DNA from 3 places in the Sphingobium sp. WCS2017Hpa-17 genome. Region 2 is predicted to be linked to each of the others. Evidence: riboswitches for the same ligand, from Rfam matches in the RefSeq annotation. Region 2 holds a riboswitch; each other region holds the start of a gene.

Region 1 (4,363 bases), on a different contig from region 2:
CCGGTCATCAGGGTGGCAAAATTATAGCCGCCACCGGTCGAGGACGGATCGGCCAGCTTGACGCCGTCGACCACCAGCACGGTCTGGTCCCCTTCCGCGCCGCGGATGCGGATCGACGTCGACGTGCCGTAGCCGCCATTGCGGGTGAAGCTGATGCCAGGCGTGCGGATCAGCAGATCCGACACCGTCAGCGCCTGCGCCGCGTCGATCGCAGCCTTGTCCAGCACGGTGACGCTCGACGCCACCTGCTCGATCGCCTGCGGCTGGCGCAGGGCGGTGACGATCACCTCGCTCGCATCGTCGGCCAGTGCCGGCGTGGACAGGCCGGCCAGAATGAAAAGTCCGCTCTTTGAAATCCAGTGCATGATAATCCCCCCAGTCATAGACAGGACCGGGCGGACGCGACGCGACAGCGATGCCGAACGCCAGCGCGCACGACATCCCCGCCGTGCGAATCCGCACGGTCAGCTTGTCGTTGCGCGAGGATATCCTCGTTCGACCGGCGCACCCTGTCCGGACGAAGAACGACCGCGACAGGCAGGTCTCCTGGCTTGCGGGTCCATGCCGTTTCGAAGCGCCTTCTCGGGATACGCATCCCAATGGCCTGTGCCTCGATGGCTCGCCGCTCACAGTTGCAGGGGCAGCCGGGGTCTTGAACCCCGTTCCCTTTTGATCCCCTTGCGGGGAACCTGACGCAGCCGCGGCCCTAATCCAGTTGGATCAGGCGATCAAGTGGAAGAAGCCACCCGTCACATGGCCCACCCGGTGGCCCGCCGGCGCGATCGCCTGCCCCTCTGCGTCGGCCATGTCGGCCAGCGCTTCACCCTCGCTCGCGGTGATGCTGACATAATGGAATTCATGACCCAGCAGTTCCTGCCCGGCACGGGCGAAGCGGCTGTCCTGCCGCAACCGCGCCCGCCGATAGCCCAATGTCATGCGCCGGCGGGCAAAGCTTGTCTCAACCGGCAGCAGGCCCGCCATCGCATGCATCATGCCCTCGCCATCCTCCAGCACACGGCCCAGCACCATATAGCCACCACATTCGCCATGGATCGGGCGTGTCTGGCCAAAGGCCCGCAGGCCATCGAGAAATCGCCGATTGGCCGCGATCCGCCCGGCATGGAGTTCGGGATAGCCGCCCGGTAGCCAGCAGGCATCGCAATCGGCAGGCGGTGCTTCGTCGGCCAGCGGGGAAAAGAAGTGCAACTCCGCGCCGGCCGCCCGCCACCAATGCGCCATATGCGGATAGAAGAAGCTGAAGGCCGCGTCGCGGGCGATGGCGATCCGCTGCCCCGGCGGCCGGATGCCGGGCGGCTGCATCGGCCGATCCGCCGTCGCACCGGCCGCCGCGAAGACCGCATCGAGATCGCATTGGGCCGCCACCCGTTCCGTGATCGCGCTGATCCGCGATTCCAGCGCGTCCGTCTCGTCCGCCTGCACCAGACCCAGATGGCGGGACGGCATGGCCAGCCCGTCATCGGTGGAAATCGCACCGAGCAGGGGCAGGCCGATACGGGCAAAGCCATCCTCGACCATCTGCCGATGGCGCGGGCTGGCGACCCGGTTGGCGATCACTCCGGCAATGGCGGGCGCGCCGGGAAAGGTGGCGCAGCCATGCGCGACGGCCGCCACCGTCTGCGCGGCCGCACGGGCATCGACCACCAGCAGCATCGGCCAGCCAAGCAGGCGCGCGACATCAGCCGAAGCACCCGACCGGTCCTGCGCCCGCGCGCCATCGTAAAGGCCCATCGCCCCTTCTGCGACAACGAGTTGGACAGTCGATGCGACGTGCGCGGCCAATCCGCGCAGCATCGCCGGCGCCATGGCAAAGCCATCCAGATTGATCGAGGGTCGCCCGGCCGCAGCCGCATGAAAGGCCGGGTCGATATAATCCGGCCCGCATTTGGCGCCCTGTACCGCAAGGCCCCAATCGGCAAAGGCGCGTTGCAGCCCGATCGTCACCATGGTCTTGCCGACACCCGATGCCGGGGCACCGACGATCAGGCCGCGCCCCAGCGCCACCGTCAAAATTCGATGCCCCGCTGCGCCTTGATCCCGGCGTGAAAATGATGCTTCACCTGCACCATGTCGGTCACCAGATCGGCCGCCTCGATCAGGGCATCGGGCGCGTTGCGGCCGGTCACGACGACATGTTTCATCGGGTCGCGATCCATCAACCCGGCGACGACATCCTCGACCGCCAGATATTTGTAGCGCAGCACGATATTGAGTTCGTCCGCGATCACCATGGCATAGCTGGGATCGGCGATCATGCGCTGCACTTCTGCCCAGCCGGCCTCCGCCCAGGCGATGTCGCGGGCGCGATCCTGCGTGTCCCAGGTGAAGCCTTCCCCCATCACCCGATGATCGACCTGACCGGGGAAGGCGGCATAGACCGCCTTTTCCCCCGTCGCCCAGCCGCCCTTGATGAACTGAACGATGCCCACCTTCATGCCATGGCCGAGCGCCCGGCAGGCGAGGCCGAAGGCGGCGGTCGACTTGCCCTTGCCCTTGCCGGTATGGACGATCAGCAGTCCTTTCTCATCCGTCTTCTCCGCGATCTTGGCCTGCATGAAGGCCTGCCGCTTGCGAGCCTTCTCATTATGCCGGGCGTTGATCTGATCCTGCTCTTCCATCTGCCTTGCTCCCGTCGACAGGGCGCGCGGCCGGGATGGCCGCGACGCCGCTTTCCATGCCGCTCGAACGGAAGAACCGTGTCCGGGCCAGTCCCTGGGCCGGGGCAAGAGCGACCCGCGCCGGCAGGTCTCCTGGCTTGCGGGTCGTCGCCGGCCGGACCGCCTTCTCGGGACCGCTCCCAATGGCATGATGGCCCGGTGGCTCGCCGCTTACAGTTGCAGGGACAGCCATGGATTGGGCCGCAGGCGGCCGCACCATATTCCCTTTCAAGCCCTTGCGGGCACCGACGCGGTCGAAGGCACAGCCTTCGCCGCCGGACTTATCGCGGCGGGTCGGCCGGGTCCAGCGTTTCGGCAAAGCCCCGCACCAGCGCCGCCAGGCTTTCCTCCACCGCCGCCTCGATCGGGACGATCCGGCCGATCGCTACCCCCTGCGCCCCGGTGGCGAAGCCGGTCCAGCCGGTCACCAGCGCCTGCACCGCCGACTGGAGCAGCATGCCGCGATCGACCGGCAGGCCGACGCCCTGCACCTGTGCCCGCAACCGGTCCGCCATGGCCGCCATCGCATCCGCATCCAGCGGCGCCATGGCAATCAAAGGCGCCGCATCGCGGGTCGCCTGCTGTTTGCGCCACAGGCCGCGCCCGAAGGCCATCACCCAGTCGCGCCAGCCGGTGCAGGGCGGTAGCGCATCGATCACTGCCCCGAACAGGCGCGCCGACATCAGTGCCAGAAGGCTCTGCTTGTCGCCGACATGGCGGGCGAGCGAGGGCGCTTTCGCGTCCAAGCGCGCCGCGACATTGCGTAGCGACACCGCCTCCAGCCCCTCTTCCTGCAACAGGGCGATCGCTTCATCGACGATGGCATCACGACTCAGTTTCATGACCGCCTTGTGGCAAAGCTGCCCGCCCGTCGCCAGCCGCTCAGTTGCGACGCAGCTTTTTCAGCACATGGTCCGCGCCCTTGTCGCCGATCATGATGGCGGTGGCATTGGTGTTGCCAGCCGGCAGGGTCGGCATGACGGAGGCATCCGCCACCCACAAGCCATCCACGCCGATGACAGCAAGATCGGCATCGACCACCGCCTGCGGATCGTCTGCCCGACCGATCTTCGCCGTGCCGACCGGATGGTAGAGCGGGATCGACGCCATGCGGACATAGCCGCGCAATTGCTCCGGATCGGTCAGCGCCGCGCCGGGGCGCAATTCGGCCTTTATATGTGTCGCAATCGCTGTCTCATTGAGGATAGCGCGGGCGATGCCGATGCCTTCCACGATCTGGTCGATATCATCGTCGCTGCCGAGCTGGCGATGCTCGATTTTCGGCGGCGCGAACGGATCGGCGGACCGCAGACTGATCCGCCCGCGATGGCTGGGCCGCATGAGCCCAACCAAAGTGGAGACGGACGGCGTCTTGCGTAGCATCAGCCGCCCCTGCTCATCGAAGTCGAAGGCGAAGGCGGCGAAGCTGATCTGGAGATTGGGCGCGGGCAGATCCGGCCTGCTCTTCACGAAGGCCTGGGCATGGCCGATCGCGGTGGTCAGCGCGCCGCGCCTAGCAAGGGCGTAGCGCAAAAGCTGCCAAGCGCCGCGCAGCCCCTGCGCATCGCTGTTGAGCGTCCGCACATCGACTTCATTGACCACATGGGTGCCGACATGGTCCTGAAGATTGGCGCCGACGCCGGGCAGGTCGCGGACCACAGAGATGCCATGGGTCCGCAGATGATCGG
Region 2 (4,363 bases):
CTGGTGACCGAAAGGGTGGCGCCGGGCGTGGTCTATACGACCTTCCACCATCCCGAAACGCAGGCCAATGTCATCACCACCGACTATTCGGACTGGGCCACCAATTGCCCCGAATATAAGGTGACAGCGGTGCAGGTGATGGCGTCCAACGGTCCGAGCGACTGGCAACAGGATTATGCGCAGCAGGCGCGCAATAGTCGCCGCATCGCGCCACTGGAAGCGGCGGAATAGGCGGGGCATATGAGTGAGGACAGTCATGCCATGTCCACCACGGACCGGCTCGTCTATATGGCGCACCAGATCGCCCGCAACATGGCGATGATGGGCGAAGAGAAGGCGACGGAAGCGCTCGCCGAACATCTGACCCGCTTCTGGGATCCGCGGATGAAGGCACAGATTGTCGCCATGGCGAAGGAGCAGCCTGAACGGCTTTCGCCGATGGTTGCCGCCGCCGTGGCCCGGATGGCGCAGGGCAGGCCGGCCCCCGATGTCGATGCGGCGCAGTTCAATGCGGTGGATGAGGCGGGGCATTGCGACGCTGGTTGAGCGGGATGCCGTCTGCCGCTAGGCCGTGATCATGGATGATGCCGCCGCCAGCCCCCTGACATTCGATCGCCTGACGCCCGATGGCGCGACGCAGGTGGTCGATCGGCCGCTGGCGCAGGAAGTGCCGGTCGCGATCGAATATAATGGCGCGGGCTATGCCGTGCTGATGGCGACGCCGACCGATATCGGCGATCTGGTACAGGGATTCAGCCTGGCCGAACGGCTGGTCGGCCGGGACGATGCGCTGCTGGACGTCGATGTGCATGATACGGGCGCAGGGATCATCGCCCGCGCGACATTGCCGCCGCATCGCACCGATGGGCTGCTGGAGCGGGTGCGGTATCGCGCGTCGGATTCCTCCTGCGGGCTGTGCGGGATCGAGAATCTGGAGCAGGCGATCCGGCCTTTGCCGCATGTGACCGCAACGTCGCGGGCGGACCGGGCGGCCATATTCCGCGCGCTGGATGGCTTACGCGAACATCAGCCGTTGAATGGCGCGACCGGCGCGGCGCATGCGGCGGCCTGGGTCGGCGCGGACGGCGCGATCCGGCTGGCGCGGGAGGATGTCGGGCGGCACAATGCGTTCGATAAGCTGATCGGGGCGATGGCGCGGATGGGTGCGGACTGGGACGGCGGTTTTGCGCTGCTGTCTTCGCGTTGCTCCTATGAACTGGTGGAGAAGGCGGTGCTGGCCGATTGCCCGCTGCTGGTCACTATCTCCGCGCCGACCCGACTGGCGGCGGAACGGGCCGAGGCGGCGGGATTGCCGCTGGTCGTGCTGGCGCGATCCGACGCGCTGTTGCAACGGGGACACAGCGGCAGGATCTAAACCGGCGCCCGCTTGGCAGCGTCCCCGCTTTCCCTTATGGCGCGCGGCGTGGGGAGGCTTGGCTTTCCTGCAACATGATCGCGCCGGTGCCCGGAAACGGGTTAATCGGGAATGTGGTGCGGGCGTCACAAGCGCCTTAATCCACGGCTGTCCCTGCAACTGTAAGCGGATAGCGCGATGCACTGGCCCCAAAAGGGCAGCCACTGGAGCAATCCGGGAAGGTGTGCATCATGCTGTGACCCGCGAGCCAGGAGACCGGCCGGCGCTTGGTCGCTTTTGCTTTGGTCCAGGGGATGGTCGGGGCACGGTGGTTTTTCCGTCGAGCGACGCCATGCGGCCGGGGCCGCATCGGGCTGCGGACGGGATATGGCGTCATCCCTCCAACACCCGACCGCTTTCGGGCGGACGCCCCTGCCGACGTCGCTTTGACGCTGTAGGGGCAATAAATGTTGAAATATGGACTTTCGCTCGTGGCTTTGATGGCCGCGAATTCCGCCTTTGCGCAGACGGATGACGAGATCGTTGTGACCGCTGCTGGCATCGAGCAGTCGCGTGACGAGGTCGGACAGGCGATCACGATCATCGACGCGGACACGATCAGGACGCGGCAGGCGATCGACGTGGTCGACCTGCTGGCGACGACGCCGGGCGTGCGGTTCAACCGCAACGGCACCGTCGGCGCGCAGACAGGCGTGTCGCTGCGCGGCGCGGAAACGACGCAGACGCTGGTGCTGATCGATGGGGTGAAGGTCAACGATCCCAGCGGCATTGGCGACGGGTATGATTTCGGACCGCTGCTGACCGGCAATATCCGCCGGATCGAGGTGCTGCGCGGGTCCAACTCGGTGGTGCATGGCAGCCAGGCGATCGGCGGCGTGGTCAACATCATGACCGGCGTGCCGGCCGAGGGCTTCGGCGCCAATGCTTCGGCCGAATATGGCTATAGCGATACGTTCAGCGCCAAGGCGGACGTGTCCGGCACCGCCGGCATCGCGTCGGGCGGCATCGGCGCGGCCTATTTCCGCACCGATGGCATCTCGTCGGCGGCCAATGGCACGGAGCGGGACGGTACTGAGAATATTGCCGCGAACGCTCGGTTGAAGCTGACCTTCTCGGATAATTTGAGCCTCGACCTGCGCGGTTACTATATCCATGCAGATCTGGACGTGGATGGCTTCCCCGCGCCGACCTATGTGCTGGCCGATACGCCCGAAGTCGCGATTTCCGACCAATATGTCGGCTATGCCGGTATCAATCTGGCGCTGCTGGATGGCAAGCTGACCAATCGGGCGGCCGTCACCTGGATGCGTAACGATCGCGACTATTATTCGGCGCGCGGCGCGGCGGTCGATTATGGCTATAGCGGCACCAATTTGCGCTTCGAATATGAAGGCGTCTATGCGCCGGTCGATCAGGCCAAGCTGGTCTTCGGTTACGAGCATGAGCGGCCGGACTATGATTATTACGACGCCTTTAGCACGACGAGCGTGAAGATCAACATCGACAGCGTCTATGCGCTGGCGATCGTGAAGCCCTTCACCGGCCTCGCCGTTACCGGCGGTCTGCGCCATGACGATCATAGCCAGTTCGGTGGCGCGACCACCGTCGGCGCCAACGCCAATTATTCGCCCAATGGCGGCGCGACCAATGTGCGGCTGAGCTATGGCGAGGGATTCAAGGCGCCGTCGCTGTTCCAGTTGTACAGTGACTATGGCAATGCAGCGCTGCGTCCAGAGCGGTCGAAAAGCTATGATATTGGCTTTGACCAGATGCTGGACGATGGGCGGGCCACATTGTCGGTTACGGCTTTCCGGCGCGATACGACTGATCAGATCAATTATGATGCTTCGTTGCCGCCGTTCGGCCGATACAATAATATCGACCGCACCCGCGCCAAGGGCGTGGAAGCGTCGATCGCGCTGAAGCCGGTGGATGCGCTGACCGTGACCGCCGCCTACAGCTATGTCGATGCGCGCGACCGGTCGGCCGGATCGGCCAATTTCGGCAACCGTCTGGCCCGCCGTGCCGCCGATGCGGTGAGCGTGTCGGCCGACTATGTCTGGCCGTTCGGCCTGTCCACCGGTGCGACCATCACGATGGTCGGCGACAGTTTCGACAATGCAGCGAACACCCGCCGGCTCGACGGCTATGCGCTGGCCGGCGTGCGCGCGTCCTTCCCTGTGGGCGAACATCTGGAAGTCTATGGTCGCGTCGACAATCTGACCGATGAGAATTACCAGACGGCCTATGGTTATGGCACCTATGGTCGCGCTGCCTATGGCGGCGTGCGTGTTCGCTTCTGAGGACTGCTGGCCGGGGTCAGCGCGGCGCGTTCAGGCGCGCCGTGATGGCCTTTGCCGCCTGCACATAGGCGGGGCCGCCGCAGACGGTCCAGCTTTGCGGCAGGCTGATGCGCGGGATGGTGCGCAGCGCGGGATGGTGCAGCATCTCCGTGCCCTGATCGACCACCCGGTCGGTCGCGCTTTCCACGATCAGCCAGTCGGGGCGGGCGGCGACCATTTCCTCCAGCGATACCTGCGCCAACGCGGGCTTGCCGAGCCGGGCGGCGAGATTGGTGAGACCGGCGCGGTGCATGAGATCGTCGATCAGCGTGCCGGTGCCGGTCATATAGCCGCGCCGCTGATAATAGGCCGCGACGCCAGCGCGCGTGGAGCGCGGCAGAGTGGCGAGGTCGCGGTTCATGCGCGCGATCAGCGCCTCTCCCCGATCGACATGACCGATGGCGCGCGCGACCTGCCGGATCTGGTCGAGGATAGCGCCATAGCTTTCCGCGCTGGCCAGGCCGAGCGTGCGCCAGTTGCCCGGTGGAACTCCAGCGACCTTATTCTCGCCGATCGGGAAGCCCAGGATCAGGTCCGGCTGGATCGCCAGCACTTCCTCCGAAGGGCGGCGCAGCGTGCGCAGGCCGCGCACCTTGTCCGCCGCCGCCGACAGGGACGGGTCGCGGGCGTTGCTGCTGAGCGCGGC
Region 3 (4,363 bases), on a different contig from region 2:
ATACCACACGCGCCGGATACCAAGGAAAGTCGAGAACGCGCTTGCGATCGACGATTTGGGTCAGCGCATCAGTCAGCAGCGCAGGGTCGCAGCGGCGCACCAACTGCTCGGCCAGCACGCGAGAGACGTAAGGAAGGCCGTCGTAAGCGCCAGAGCGAATGGCATCGATGGCAGCGCGGGTGTCGAAATAGTCGACGGTGCTTCCGGGAAAAGGCTTGCGATAGGCGTCGTTCATAGCCCTGTTATCGGCAACGTTGCCGGTGATGAAAATGGCTGAATTGGCGAAGACTTGCGGACGAATTTCTGCAAATTTGCGAACTTAGCGAATACAGGTCACGGCTGCGCATTAGCGGATGGGCCGGGATTTGCCGTGATCGTCCACGCAGACCATCTCGAAACGGCCTTTCCCGCCTCGGAGCGTTAGACGCTAACGAGGCCCTCGGCGGTCATCTACACCTCGACCGCCAGCGACGAGTATTTTCGAACCACATATGTGTGCAGTTCGACGAACTGCCCTGCGCGAGCCAGATGGAAGGAGGGTTGCGAAGGCCTTCGCTGCAAACCTGCGAATGTTACGAATTCGGTGTGGGCCATACGCCAAAGGGCCCGCCCCCAGGACAGGCCCTCGCAGGTGTGCCAGCATGCGCGGCGTATGCGCCAGCGAAGCGTCAGGCGATGAGTTCTTCTCTGACGATCTGCGCACCAGCGCCCAGTGCTTTCAACTTGCCCCAGGCCACATTACGGGACAACGGAGCCATGCCGCAATTGGTGGAAGGGTAGAGCTTGTCCGCATCCACAAACTGCAAAGCCTTGCGCAGGGTATCCGCCACCTCTTCTGGCGTCTCGATGGTGTCGCTTGCAACGTCAATCGCCCCGACCATCACCTTCTTGCCGCGGATAAGTTCTATGAGGTCAAGCGGCACGCGGGAGTGGTGGCATTCCAGCGAGATGATATCGATCTTCGACTTCTGAAGATTGGGGAAGGTCTGCTCATATTGCCGCCATTCCGATCCCAGGGTCTTCTTCCAGTCCGTATTCGCCTTGATGCCATACCCGTAACAAATGTGGACGGCCGTTTCGCATTTCAGCCCTTCGATGGCCCTCTCCAGCGTGGCGATCCCCCAGTCGTTGGCCTCTTCGAAGAAGACGTTGAAGGCGGGTTCGTCGAACTGGATGATGTCGACGCCCGCCGCCTCCAACTCCCTGGCCTCCTGATTGAGGATCGTGGCGAATTCCCAGGCGAGTTTCTCGCGGCTGCGGTAATGGGCGTCGTAGAGCGTGTCGATCATCGTCATCGGACCCGGCAGCGTCCACTTGATCGGCTGATCGGTCTGCGCCCGCAGATACCCGGCATCCTCGACAAAGATCGGCTTCGGGCGCGCAACCGCGCCCACCACGGTCGGCACGCTGGCATCGTAGCGATTGCGGATTCTCACGGTTTCGCGCTTCTCGAAATCGACACCGCTCAGATGTTCGATGAACGTCGTGACGAAATGCTGGCGGGTCTGTTCGCCATCGCCGACGATGTCGATGCCTGCCTGCCGCTGATCGTCCACGGCGAGGCGCAGGGCATCCTGCTTGCCGGCGGTCAGTTCCTCGCCTTCCAGCCTCCAGGGCGACCAGAGTTTCTCGGGCTCTGCAAGCCAGGAGGGTTTGGGCAGGCTGCCGGCGGTCGAAGTGGGCAACAGTCTTTTCATGATGGATGACCTTGTGTTCTGTCTTATCAAAGGGTGTGGCTGGAACTGAAGCTCGCGGACCATCGGTCCAGATCGGCCTGATACGGCTTGATGAAATGCTCTTGCGCGAACTTGCCCTGCTCGATGGCGAGACGGCTGCGCTCTTCGCGGTCGTAGACGATCCGAGTGGACGAAAAGTCCTGATGGCTCAGGCTGGGCCGGAAGCATTTCCCTGCCGCCGAATTGGCGTTGTAGATTTCCGGTCGGTAGATCCTCTGGAACGATTCCATCGTGCTGATGGTCCCGATGAGCTCGAGGTTGGTGTAATCGCTCAGCAGGTCGCCAATGAAGTAGAAGGCCATCGGTGCCACGCTGCCGCATGGCATGAAATAACGTGCCTTCAGGCCCATCTTGCCGAAATACTCGTCGGTCGAAGAATATTCACTCTGCCGATATTCGATCCCTAATATGGGATGGCGGTTTTCCGTGCGATGATAGGTCTTGCTGCTCGATACACTCAGACAGATGACGGGAGGCTTCCTGAAATTTTCCTTGTACGCAGACGAAGTCAGGAAATGCCGGAACAAATTGCCGTGCAGATCGCCAAAACCGTCCGGCGTAGCGAAGGCGGCCCGTCCTTTGTTGTGTTCTGCCAATAGCACACTGAAGTCATAATCACGCACATAGGAGGAGAAGTTATTCCCGACGATGCCGTCAATACGCGTATCGGTTTTCCGGTCGAGGATGCTCGTCCTGAGAATCTCGATCATCGGGAAGGAGTCGCGGGCGCCGGTGGCAATGTGCATCTCGACTGAAATGATATCGAGTTGGACGCTGTAGCGATCTCCCTCCGGATTGTCCCAGTTCGCCAGGTCGTTGAAGCGGTTGTTGATCATATTGACAGCGTTACGCAGGTTTTCCTGACGATGTTCGCCTCTGGCCAGGTTAGCGAAGTTCGTCGTGATGCGCGTGTTATCAGAGGGACGATAATTCTCGTCAAAGCGAATGCTACTGACGGCGAATGTGAGATCGTCTTCTGTCATGGTGGATTTTCCTGAAGGCCGGCTGATCTCGGACGACAGCGGCGCGTCGGAGGCAAAATGTGGGAGGGTGAGGCTGGTGCGGGTTGCGGGCATGCGAGGCGTCCTTCGGTCCGGCGCAAGTGCCGTCCGTTGTTGAGATTGGGAATCGGTGTGGAATCTGCGGCGCGCCGCGTCAGGCCGGGCTCAGCCCGACGACACGGCGCGCGGACGCATTCGTTGATGGGCGAAGGAACGGGATAGGATTGCAAACATCGACCGATCACCTGCTTTGGCCGGGCGGAAGGATCGAAGGAAGAACGCGCAAGGCCTGAGTGGCCCGGACGGCACATAGACTACGGGCCACGCTTCGAGCGCGATCCACCGGAGGAACCCCCGTCCGAGGAACGTTATGACGCCGAAGGCAGGTCTCCTGACTTGCGGGTCATCGCGGTGGTTCCGGTCTTCCCAAGCCTTGTGCGAAGCTCAGTGACACACAATGGAACCGCCACTCGCCGCTTACAGTTGCGGGGGCAGCGCCGGACTCTGCCCCTGAAGGCACCACCGGCTTCCCGTCTTAGCCCCGCCGTCATGCCTGAAGCGGGGAACCTTGACGGTGTCTTTCAACACATCCCACTCCCCCTGTCAAGAGCCATATAAAGAAATCTTTATATGGCTCTTGCTGCGGAATAACGGCTTCTCAGGCCCGATATGTGCGGGAATGAACAGGATCGGTCTTGCCAGGATTCGCCTGATTCACCGATCAGGCCAGTATCGAGCGGATGGCTTTTTCCAATGCAGCAATATCTGAAGCACTATTGAACAAGGCTGGCGTGACGCGCACACAGGCACCTTGGGCTGGCCCGTCCCGATGCACTGTAAAGATTCGATGTTCATCGAGCAGCCTTTTGGCGATCGCCATATTATCCTGCACAGTGCTGCGCCCAACCAGGCGGAAGGAGGTGATACCGCCGTGCAGTCGCGGATCAGCCGGCGTCAATATCTCCAGCCCTTTCGTCCCGCGTAATTTCTCCGCCCACAAGTCGCGAAGATGGCGCAGCCGTGCCGCGCGGGCAGCGTCGCCGATTGCATCCTGGAAATCGAGTGCGGCCGGCACCGTCAACTGAGCTGCGAAATCGACCGTGCCAGTATGTACCCGCGAATAAGTCGTGGCGGGCAAGGGCGGGCTGTTGGCACTATCCGGGTCGATAAAATCTATTTTGTCCTTGCGGATATAGATCACGCCTACGCCCAGCGGCGCGCCCCACCATTTATGCAGGTTGAAACCGATAAAATCCGCGTCGAGGTCGGCCGACCGAAAATCCAGCTGGCCCCAGCTATGCGCCGCATCGACGATCGCATCGACACCGCGCGCACGCGCCATCGCTACGATCTCCTTCACCGGAATGACCAGACCCGTGCGATGGCTCAGATGAGTGAGCAGGATCAGGCGGATTTTCGGATTGGCCTTCAACGCCGCCTCATAGGCGTCGATCAGTCCCTGATATGTAGCTGGTTCGGGCAGCGCGATCCGCACCACATCTACGCCCCGACTATGCCTGAGCGTATCGAAACATGCCTGCATGCTGTCATAATCGAGATCGGCATGAAGGACAGCGTCGCCGGGCCGCAGCCGGTTATAGCCGCCGATCAGCGCCTTCAGCGCCT

What was found. Region 2 has a riboswitch for cobalamin ahead of RQH62_RS01720 (TonB-dependent receptor domain-containing protein). Riboswitches for the same ligand answer to the same signal wherever they lie in the genome.
Region 1: linked by a shared signal. The riboswitch ahead of cobO (cob(I)yrinic acid a,c-diamide adenosyltransferase) and the one ahead of RQH62_RS01720 (TonB-dependent receptor domain-containing protein) in region 2 are both predicted to bind cobalamin.
Region 3: linked by a shared signal. The riboswitch ahead of RQH62_RS05220 (DUF1852 domain-containing protein) and the one ahead of RQH62_RS01720 (TonB-dependent receptor domain-containing protein) in region 2 are both predicted to bind cobalamin.

The regions. Positions count from the first base shown of each region.
Region 1 is NZ_JAVTIV010000002.1:133,139-137,501, reverse strand. It holds gene RQH62_RS04950 (TonB-dependent receptor domain-containing protein) at 1-365, opposite strand, end outside; cobalamin riboswitch at 519-708, opposite strand; gene RQH62_RS04945 (cobyrinate a,c-diamide synthase) at 721-2,022, opposite strand; gene cobO (cob(I)yrinic acid a,c-diamide adenosyltransferase) at 2,025-2,636, opposite strand; cobalamin riboswitch at 2,741-2,940, opposite strand; gene RQH62_RS04935 (TetR family transcriptional regulator) at 2,957-3,517, opposite strand; gene RQH62_RS04930 (GMC family oxidoreductase N-terminal domain-containing protein) at 3,558-4,363, opposite strand, start outside.
Region 2 is NZ_JAVTIV010000001.1:377,414-381,776, forward strand. It holds gene fdhF (formate dehydrogenase subunit alpha) at 1-231, shown strand, start outside; gene RQH62_RS01710 (formate dehydrogenase subunit delta) at 241-546, shown strand; gene fdhD (formate dehydrogenase accessory sulfurtransferase FdhD) at 578-1,375, shown strand; cobalamin riboswitch at 1,443-1,654, shown strand; gene RQH62_RS01720 (TonB-dependent receptor domain-containing protein) at 1,822-3,678, shown strand; gene RQH62_RS01725 (ABC transporter substrate-binding protein) at 3,695-4,363, opposite strand, start outside.
Region 3 is NZ_JAVTIV010000002.1:189,277-193,639, reverse strand. It holds gene acnD (Fe/S-dependent 2-methylisocitrate dehydratase AcnD) at 1-235, opposite strand, end outside; gene RQH62_RS05225 (methionine synthase) at 669-1,697, opposite strand; gene RQH62_RS05220 (DUF1852 domain-containing protein) at 1,724-2,719, opposite strand; cobalamin riboswitch at 3,101-3,323, opposite strand; gene RQH62_RS05215 (aminotransferase class V-fold PLP-dependent enzyme) at 3,459-4,363, opposite strand, start outside.